3 regions of the Kitasatospora sp. NPDC088861 genome follow, and region 2 is predicted to be linked to each of the others. Evidence: riboswitches for the same ligand, from Rfam matches in the RefSeq annotation. Region 2 holds a riboswitch; each other region holds the start of a gene.
What was found. A riboswitch is a leader RNA that binds a small molecule or an ion and turns the genes downstream of it on or off. The one in region 2 is predicted to bind thiamine pyrophosphate.

Region 1 (3,266 bases), 250 kb from region 2:
GTGAAGCTGTTCCGGTTGGACGAACTGGACGTCGAACGCGCGGCGAACGACGGCGCGTACCTGCGCTTCCTGTGCGAACCGCGGATGTCCGCCGGGCTCTACGCGCTCTCCCCCGGCGACACCGACCCGCAGACCGCGCACGACCAGGACGAGATCTACCAGGTGATCAGCGGTCGCGCCGAACTGACCGTCGGCGCCGAGACCGCCACGGTCGGGCGCGGCACCGTCGTCTACGTCCCGGCCGGCACCCCGCACCGCTTCCACCACGTCACCGAGGAGCTGCGGGTCCTGGTGGTGTTCTCCCCGCCCGAGGGCTGACCGCCCGCGGACCGACCGTCTAGGGTCCTGGGCATGAGCAAGAGCCTGACGGAAGAACTCTGGGCGGCCATCGAGCCGGTGTACGCCGAGATCCTCGCCCACCCCTTCATCGGTGGCCTCACCGACGGCACCCTGCCGCGTGCGGCCTTCCGCCACTTCGTCGTCCAGGACTCGCACTACCTGCGCGACTACGCCCGCGCGCTCGCCGTCTGCGCCGCCAAGGCGCCCGGCGAGGAGGACGTGCGGGCCTTCGCCGACGACGCGGTCGGCGCGCTGGCCGCGGAACAGGGCATGCACGCCGAGTTCCTGACCGCCTTCGGCGGCAGCGCCGAGCAGGCCGCCGCCGAACCGGTGCTGCCCACCACCCGGGCCTACACCAGCTACCTGCTGGCCACCGTCTACGGCGGCTCCTTCGCCGAGGCCGTCGGCGCGGTGCTGCCCTGCTACTGGATCTACGCCCGGGTCGGCGAGGCGCTGCTCGCCCAGGGCTCCCCCGACCCGCTGTACGCCAAGTGGATCGCCACCTACGGCGACGAGGCGTTCCAGTCCGTCGTCCGCCGGGTGCTGGCGCTCACCGACCGCCTCGGCGAGGAGATCTCCCCGGCCGAACGGCGCCGGGTCGTCGAGCACTTCACGACCACCTCGCGCTACGAGTGGATGTTCTGGGACGCCGCCTGGCGCGGCGAGCGCTGGCCGGTCTGACCGCTGGTCGCAGGGGGTGCGGGGCCCTTGCCGGGGGTCGTCCCCGAGGTCCGCACCCGGGTCTCCCCGGGGCCCCGGGTCGGGGTGATCTAGGGGTTCTCTCCGGGCCGACGGGCCTCGTTCCGGCACTCGTGTCCCCGTACGATCGAAGTACCGAAAGCAAGCGGGATGCGGCACCGGACGGCAGCCGACCCCACGGGGAGAGAAGGAACGGTCATGGCTGAGCTCTGGAAGTCGCTGCCCTCCTGGGTGCGGAACATCGTCATCCCGGTGCTGGTCCTGGTGCTGCTCTGGAACATCGTGGGATTCGTCTTCGGTGTCGTCGGCGCCCTGCTGAGCATCATGATCAAGGTGCTGGTCGTCGCCGGCATCGCCGCCGCCGTGGTGGTCCTGGTGAAGAAGGCCGCCAAGGGCTGAGCAACCGCCCGAGGCCCGGCCCCCGTCCAGGGGGCCGGGCCTTCGGCGTTCCTGGCGCGGGGTCCGGCCGGCCGGAGGCGTGCTGGACCTGCGGCGATCGGCTCGCTACGGTGTTGGGCGTCATGTGCAGGCAACACCGCCTGCCGACGCGGGAGCTCGGAGCACCGGGCTGAGAGGGCGCTGACCGGGACGTCGACGGACGGACCGACGGCTGCGTCGACCGCAGGAACCTGACCGGGTAATGCCGGCGTAGGGAGTATGAGGTCAGATGACCACGTTCGAAGCACAGCCGCAGCCTGCCCGCAGCACCGGGAACAGCGGCACCGAGGCCGGCAGCACCGAGGCCGCCACCGCCACCGCCACCGCCACCGCCACGGCCACCGTCACCGCCACCGTCACCAGCGCCGGCACCGGCTACCCCACCCCGGCCTGGCGCAAGGCCTACCGCGAAGGGTCCCGGCCCGACCTGCGGGTCCCGTACCGCGAGGTGCAGCTCACCAACGGCAGGACCGTCCCGCTGTACGACACCTCCGGCCCGTACACCGACCAGGCCTACGAACCCGACGTGCGGCGCGGCCTGCCCGCCCTGCGCGACGCCTGGATCCGCCAGCGCGGCGACGTCGAGGAGTACGACGGCCGCGAGGCGCGCCCCGAGGACGACGGGATCAAGCACACCTCGCCGCGCGGCGGAAACCTGCGCAACCTGGACGCCGTCTTCCCGGGCCGCCCGCGTCGCCCGCTGCGCGGCCGCGGCGGTGCCGCCGTCACCCAACTCGCCTACGCCAAGCGGGGCGTGGTCACCCCCGAGATGGAGTTCGTGGCGCTGCGCGAGGGCCTCGCCCCCGAGTACGTGCGGGCCGAGGTGGCCCGCGGCCGGGCCGTCATCCCGGTCAACGTGAACCACCCCGAGGTGGAGCCGGCGATCATCGGCACCAACTTCCTGGTGAAGATCAACGCCAACATCGGCAACTCCGCCGTCACCTCCTCGATCGAGGAGGAGGTGGAGAAGATGACCTGGGCCACCCGTTGGGGCGCCGACACCGTCATGGACCTCTCCACCGGCCGCAACATCCACACCACCCGCGAGTGGATCCTGCGCAACTCCCCCGTGCCGATCGGCACCGTGCCGCTCTACCAGGCCCTGGAGAAGGTCGACGGCAAGGCCGAGGACCTGAGCTGGGAGGTGTACCGGGACACCGTCGTCGAGCAGTGCGAGCAGGGCGTCGACTACATGACCGTCCACGCCGGCGTCCTGCTCCGGTACGTCCCGCTGACCGCCCGCCGCAAGACCGGCATCGTCTCGCGCGGCGGCTCGATCATGGCCGCCTGGTGCCTGGCGCACCACCAGGAGAACTTCCTCTACACCAACTTCGAGGAGCTCTGCGACATCCTCGCGCGCTACGACGTCACCTTCTCGCTCGGCGACGGCCTGCGCCCCGGCTCCATCGCGGACGCCAACGACGAGGCGCAGTTCGCCGAACTGCAGACCCTCGGCGAACTCGGCCGGATCGCCCGCGAGCGCGACGTCCAGGTGATGATCGAGGGCCCGGGCCACGTCCCGATGCACAAGATCAAGGAGAACATGGATCTCCAGAAGGAGATCTGTGACGAGGCGCCGTTCTACACCCTCGGCCCGCTCACCACCGACGTCGCCCCCGGCTACGACCACATCACCTCGGGCATCGGCGCCGCGATGATCGCCTGGTGGGGCACCGCGATGCTCTGCTACGTCACGCCCAAGGAGCACCTGGGCCTGCCCAACCGCGACGACGTCAAGACCGGCGTGATCACCTACAAGATCGCCGCCCACGCCGCCGACCTCGCCAAGG
Region 2 (3,266 bases):
CACCGAGCCGCTGGAGTCGAGCAGCGGGCCGCCGGAGTTGCCGGGGTTGATCGAGGCGTCGGTCTGCAGGGCGTTCATGTAGGAGGACTGGCCGCCGGTCTCGTCGCCGGAGGCGACCGGGCGGTCCTTGGCGCTGACGATGCCGCTGGTGACGGTGGACTCCAGGCCGTACGGCGCACCGATCGCGACGGTGGCGTCACCGACGTTGACCTTGTCGGAGTCGGCCAGCGGAAGCGGGGCCAGCTTGCTCTTCGGCGGGTTTTCGATCTTGACCACGGCGACGTCGTAGCCCTCGGCGTGGCCCAGCACGGACGCGTTGTAGGACGTGCCGTCGGCGAACTTGACGGTCAGTTTGCCGCCGTTGAGGGTCGGCGCGACCACGTGGTTGTTGGTGAGGATGTGGCCCTCGGTGTCGAAGACGAAGCCGGTGCCGGTGCCGGACTCGCCGTTGCCCTGCGCCTTGATGGTGACGACGCTGGGCAGCGCCTTCTGCGCGATGCCGGCGATCGAGCCGGGAGCGGGCTCGTTCTTCTGGGTGTTGCTGGCCTGGACGGTGGTGCTGCGGTGGTCGTCGGCGCTGCTGGTGCTGTCGTTGCGGTCCGCGACGGTCACGCCGAGCGCACCGCCGGCCACGCCGGCGACCAGCGCGACGGCGGCGATCAGGGCGACCAGGCCGCCGCGCTTCTTGCGCGGGCCGCCGGGGCCGCCGGGGTAGTCGGCCGGGTAGCCGAGCGGTCCGGCCGGGCCACCCGGGTAGCCCGCGCCGCCGCCGGCGTCGTGGGAGGCACCCCAGCCGCCGAGCGGCTGGCCGGCGCCGAACGGGTGGTGGCCGGGCGCGGGGTGCGCGGCGGGCGCGCCGGGGGCGGCCGGGGTGCCGTACGGGTCGTGCGGGCCGGCGGCGGGGACGCCGTGGGCCGGGGTGGCGTACGGGTTGGCACCCGGCGGCAGGGCCGGGCTCTCGGCGACGGGTGCGGCGGGTGCCGCCGGCGCGGCCGGGACCGGCGGGGCGGGCGGCAGGACCGGCGGCGGCGCGTCGATGTAGCCGGTGGCGGCGTCGACCGGGGCGGCCGGTGCGTCGACGACCGGCGCGGCCGGGGTCTGCGGGGGCGCCTCCGGCGCGGGGACCTTGGTGAAGGCCACGGTGGGCTGGTACCCGCCCTCGGCCGGAACACCATCGGCCGCAACGCCCTCCGTCGGCGCGGCCTCAGCCGGTGCGGCCTCGGCGGCCGGAGCGGCCCCGGGCTCGGGGACCCGGCCGAAGGCCAGTGTCGGCTGGTGCCCGCCCGAGGCGTGGCCGTCGGAAGCGGGAACAGCCGCCGCCTGGCCGCCCGAGGGCTGCTCCCCCTGCGGCCCGGTGGGCCCAACCTCGCGCTCGGTGCTCACGAACGACCTCCATAGCTGACAGAACCAAGGACCATAGTTTTTCGTACTGCCGATTCGTTTGCCGTAAGGACCCCTCTGAATAACTCATAAGAATCCTTAGCCGCAGCCGACAGCCGGGCCGCCGACCAGGCTGTCCTACGCCGACGACCGAGCGACGACCGAGCGATGACCGAGCCGACGAGCAAGTCGACGGCCGAACCGAAGACCAGGCCGACGACCGGAGGCTCCCCCACCTCCGCCGGGCGTCCCGCGATGCGGGCCGCACACCCCGTGGCCTTGGCGTTCACCCCCGGGCCGGTTAGCCTGTCGCTCACAACTGACACGCGGGAGCTTGGACCATCCAGGCTGAGAGTGCGCTGGTCGACCGTACGCCACGGGATCGTGGGCGGACCGTCGAGGGGGCGCAGACCGCCGGAACCTGTCCGGGTAATGCCGGCGTAGGGAGTATCGGCCATGTCGCCTGCTTCGCCATCCTCTTCTTCGGACGCGCCCGCGTCCAAGGGTTTCCCCGAACCGTCCCCGACCGCTCACGGCGGTGACAGCGGTCACGCGGGCCCCACCGGCACGGCGACCGCCGTCCTGGAGCGCCCGGAGCGTGCCGAGGCGCCGCTCGTGCTGGACACCGAGCCGCCGCGCACGCTGCGCTTCCGGGACCACTTCGCGCTCTGGATGAACCTGGGCGTCAGCCTGATCGGCTTCTCCACCGCCGCGACCGTGCTCGGCGCCAAGGGCAGCGAGCTGTCGCTGGCCGCCGCGGTGACCGCGATCGTGGCCGGCACCGTGGTCGGCACCGCGATGCTCGGCGTGGCCGCGCTGATCGGAGCCCGTACCGGCGCGCCCGCGATGGCGAACCTGCGCGGGCTGTTCGGCACCCGGCTGTCGTATGTCCCGACGGTGCTGAACATCGTCCAGTGCGTCGGCTGGGGCGTGTTCGAGCTGCTGACGATCGCGGCGGGCGCGCAGACCGTCGCCCACACCGACGGCTACCGCTGGCTGTTCGTGCTCCTGGCGGGCGCGCTGACCACCGCGCTGACCATCTGGCCGCTGGGCTCGATCGCGGTGCTGCGCCGCTTCGTGGCCGGTGCGGTCGCCGTCGCGATGGTGTACTTCACCGTCCAGCTGGGCCGCCAGGGGGTGCCCGACCCGGGCGCCGGCAACTGGCACGGCTTCCTGGGCGCCACCGACGCGATGATCGCGGTGTCGATCTCCTTCGTCCCGCTGGCCGCCGACTACACCCGGCACTCGCGCACCGCACGCTCGGCGTTCTGGGGCAGCTTCTCCGGCTACACGATCGCCCAGGTCTGGTGCTACGTGCTCGGCCTGATGGCCCTGCTGCAGTCCGACGGCGACCCGAACAGGATCTTCGACTCCTTCCTCGGCGTCTGGGCCGGCTGGCTGTTCCTGCTGGTGCTGGTGCTGCGCGAGACGGACCAGTCCTTCGCCAACGTGTACTCGACCGCGATGTCGGTGCAGAACCTGCTGCCGAAGGTGGACCGCCGGGTGCTGACCGGCGGGATCGGCCTGCTGATCACCGTGCTGGCACTGCAGATCGACAAGTTCACCGACACCTACACCAACTTCCTCGGTCTGATCGGCTCGGTCTTCGTGCCGCTGCTGGCGGTGCTGGCGGTGGACTACTTCTTCGGCGCCGGCCGGTACGGCTGGAACCTCTCCGCCGACGCGCCCTCGCGCCGCCTGATGCTGCTGCCCTGGGTGCTGGGCTTCGCGGTCTACCAGTTCATCGCGCCGACCGCGGTGGCCGGCTGGTGGACGGACTTCTGGACCTCCGCCCAGGACGCCCTGCACTTCACCCCGCAGGAGTGGACGTCCGCCTCGCTGTTCGCCTTCCTGGTGCCCGCGCTGGTCACCTGGGCGCTCACCCC
Region 3 (3,266 bases), on a different contig from region 2:
ACCTCCACAGCCCCCCGCGCACCAGCCGCTACCCCGCGACCGCCGACTTCAGCGGCACCGAGGGGTCCGCCGCGCGGGCCCGGTCCAGCGCGGTGCCGCGCTCGATCAGCCGGCGGCCCTGGGTGAGGTCGCGCGGCCGGTCGACGGCCAGCAGCGCGCTCGGCACCCCGTCGCGCAGCCAGAGCGCCGTCCAGGAGGCGTCCTGCGGGCCGCCGCGCCACAGCAGTTCGTCGCCCTCGGCGTGCCGCCCGGCGTACTGGACCATCCGCCCGAACTGCTCCGACCAGAAGTACGGCACCGGGTCGTACGGCGGCGCGTCCGCGCCGAGGACGGCGGCCGCCACGGCCTCGCCGGACTGCAACGCGTGGTCCCAGTGCTGGACGGCCAGCCGGGCGCCGGAGCGGGCGGACGGGTAGCTGACGCAGTCCCCGGCCGCGAAGACGCCGGGCAGGCCGGTGCGCAGCCGCCCGTCCACCAGGACGGCGCCGGTGCCGTCCAGCTCGACGCCGGAACCGGCCAGCCAGCCCGTCGCGGGCCGGGCGCCGACGCCGACCACGACCTCGTCGGCGGGCAGGTGCGAGCCGTCCGCCAGCAGCACCGCGCCCTCCTCGACGGCGGCCACGCCGACCCCGCAGCGCAGGTCGACACCGGCCTCGGCGTACCAGGCGGCCATCGCCGAACCGACCTCGGCCGGCAGCGCGCCGGGGACGGGCGCCGGGCCCGCCTCGACCACCGTCACCTCGCAGCCGGCCGCGCGGGCGGCGGTGGACACCTCGGCGCCGATCCAGCCCGCGCCGACCAGCACCAGCCGCAGGCCGGGCCGCAGCAGGGCACGCAGCGCCAGCGCGTCGTCCAGGGTGTGCAGCAGGTGCGCGCGCTCGGCGCCGGGCAGGGCGCGCGGGGTGGCGCCGGTGGCGATCACCAGGGCGTCGTACGGGAGGTCGCCGGCGTCGGTGTGCAGCACTCCGGGGGCGAGGCCGGTCGCGCGGCGGCCGGTGAGCAGTTCGATGCCCAGGTGCGGGTAGTCGATGTCCAGGGTGGTGGCGTCGGCCTTGCCGAGCAGCACGTCCTTGGAGAGCGGCGGCCGGTCGTACGGCGCGTGCGGCTCCTCCCCGACCAGCGTGATCCGCCCCCGCCAGCCGCCCTGCCGCAGCTTCAGGGCGCACTGCGCCCCGGCCAGCCCGGCCCCGACGACGACCACCTGATCCGTTCCGTTCAGCTCTGCCACGCCCGTCACTGTACTCAGCGCCCTGCCGGGGCCACCGGCCCGTCCACCCCGCGTACGGGCCTTCGGCCGGGCCCGCCCCCGGCGTTATGGTGGGGGCACCATCACGGGAGCCCGGCGTACCGGGCTGAGAGGCGGGCTGGCACGGCCCGCGACCGTCCGAACCTGATCCGGGTCATTCCGGCGAAGGGAGAAGAGCAGCCTTGTCACGCTTGCCCGAGGAAACCCACGCCGACGTGTTGGTGATCGGCGGGGGCGTCATCGGCCTCGCCGTCGCCTGGCGCGCCGCGCAGCGCGGGCTGGGGAACATCGTCGTGGTCGACCCCTCCCCCGGCGGCGGGGCGGCCGGGGTCGCGGCCGGGATGCTCGCCCCGGTCACCGAGCTGCAGTACGGCGAGGAGCCGCTGCTGCGCCTCGGCATGGCCTCCAACCAGCGGTACGGGGACTTCGCCGCCGAGCTCACCGAGGCGAGCGGCGGCCTGGACACCGGGTACCGCCGGTGCGGCACGATCGCCGTCGCGCTGGACTCCGACGACCGCGAGGAACTGCGCGAGCTGCACGCCTTCCACCAGCGGCTCGGCCTGGACTCGGCCTGGCTGACCGGCCGGGAGGCCCGCAGGCTGGAGCCGATGCTCGCCCCCGGCGTGCGCGGCGGCCTGCACGTCGCGGACGACCACCAGGTGGATCCCCGCCGGCTGCTGACCGCCCTGGTGGCCGCCTGCGAGCTCGCCGGGGTCGTGCTCCACCGGGCCGAGGCCGTCGGGCTGCTGGTCGAGGACGGCCGCGCGGTCGGCGCCCGGCTCGGCACCGGCGAGACACCGAGGGCCGACCAGGTGGTGCTCGCGGCCGGCCCGCACAGCCACCGGCTGCCCGGGCTGCCGGAGGGCGTGCTGCCGGCCGTCCGCCCGGTGAAGGGGCAGATCCTGCGGCTGCGGATCCCCGAGGCGTACCGGCCGTTCCTGTCCCGCAACGTCCGCGCGGTGGTGCGCGGACAGCACCTGTACCTGGTGCCCCGGGAGAACGGCGAGCTGGTGATCGGCGCGACCACCGAGGAGCAGGGCTACGACACCACGGTCACCGCCGGCGGGGTGTACGAACTGCTGCGCGACGCCCACGAGTTGGTGCCGGGCATCACCGAACTCCCGCTGCTGGAGACCTCGGCCGGGCTGCGTCCCGGTTCGCCGGACAACGCCCCGCTGCTGGGCCCGACCGCGCTGCCCGGGCTGGTCGCCGCCACCGGCCACTACCGCAACGGCGTGCTGCTCACCCCGGTGACCGCCGACCTGCTCGCCGAGTACCTGGCGACCGGCGAACTCCCCGAGCTTGCAAAGCCGTTCACGCCCACCCGGTTCTCCCCCGACCGCTCCACCACGAAGGCCTCCGCATGACCGAGATCGCACCACCCCAGACCACACCACCCCAGACCACACCGGCCGAGATCGGGCTGACCGTCAACGGCGAGCCCCGCCGGGTGTCCGCCACGACCACCCTCGCGGAGGTGGTGGCCACCCTCAGCGCCGCCCACAGCGGCGTCGCCGCCGCCCTCAACGAGGCCGTGGTGCCGCGCAGTTCGTGGCCGGCCACGGAACTGTCGGCGGGCGACCGGATCGAGATCCTCACCGCCGTCCAGGGAGGCTGACATGGCTGACGACCTGCTGACCATCGCCGGGGAGTCCTTCGGCTCCCGGCTGATCATGGGCACCGGCGGCGCACCCAGCCTGGAGATCCTGGAACGGGCGCTGCTGGCCTCCGGCACCGAGCTGACCACCGTGGCGATGCGCCGGGTCGACGCCGGCACCCAGGGCTCCGTCCTGGACGTGCTGACCCGCAACGGCATCCGGGTGCTGCCCAACACGGCGGGCTGCTTCACCGCCGGGGAGGCCGTGCTGACCGCCCGGCTGGCCCGCGAGGCGCTCGGCACCGACTGGGTGAAGCTGGAGGTGATCGCCGACGAGCGGACCCTCCTGCCGGACCCGATCGAGCTGCTGGACGCCGCCGAGACCCTGGTCGACGACGGCTTCACGGTGCTGCCGTACACCAA

Region 1: linked by a shared signal. The riboswitch ahead of thiC (phosphomethylpyrimidine synthase ThiC) and the one ahead of ACIP37_RS01925 (cytosine permease) in region 2 are both predicted to bind thiamine pyrophosphate.
Region 3: linked by a shared signal. The riboswitch ahead of thiO (glycine oxidase ThiO) and the one ahead of ACIP37_RS01925 (cytosine permease) in region 2 are both predicted to bind thiamine pyrophosphate.

The regions. Positions count from the first base shown of each region.
Region 1 covers NZ_JBIVJF010000001.1:689,668-692,933, forward strand. Annotated here, with positions in the region: gene ACIP37_RS02980 (cupin domain-containing protein) at 1-318, shown strand; gene tenA (thiaminase II) at 352-1,020, shown strand; gene ACIP37_RS02990 (DUF5326 family protein) at 1,237-1,437, shown strand; TPP riboswitch at 1,576-1,710, shown strand; gene thiC (phosphomethylpyrimidine synthase ThiC) at 1,706-3,266, shown strand, end outside.
Region 2 covers NZ_JBIVJF010000001.1:442,617-445,882, forward strand. Annotated here, with positions in the region: gene ACIP37_RS01920 (S1C family serine protease) at 1-1,383, opposite strand, end outside; TPP riboswitch at 1,697-1,844, shown strand; gene ACIP37_RS01925 (cytosine permease) at 1,837-3,266, shown strand, end outside.
Region 3 covers NZ_JBIVJF010000003.1:483,810-487,075, reverse strand. Annotated here, with positions in the region: gene ACIP37_RS08930 (FAD-dependent oxidoreductase) at 29-1,237, opposite strand; TPP riboswitch at 1,322-1,434, shown strand; gene thiO (glycine oxidase ThiO) at 1,438-2,613, shown strand; gene thiS (sulfur carrier protein ThiS) at 2,610-2,864, shown strand; gene ACIP37_RS08915 (thiazole synthase) at 2,866-3,266, shown strand, end outside.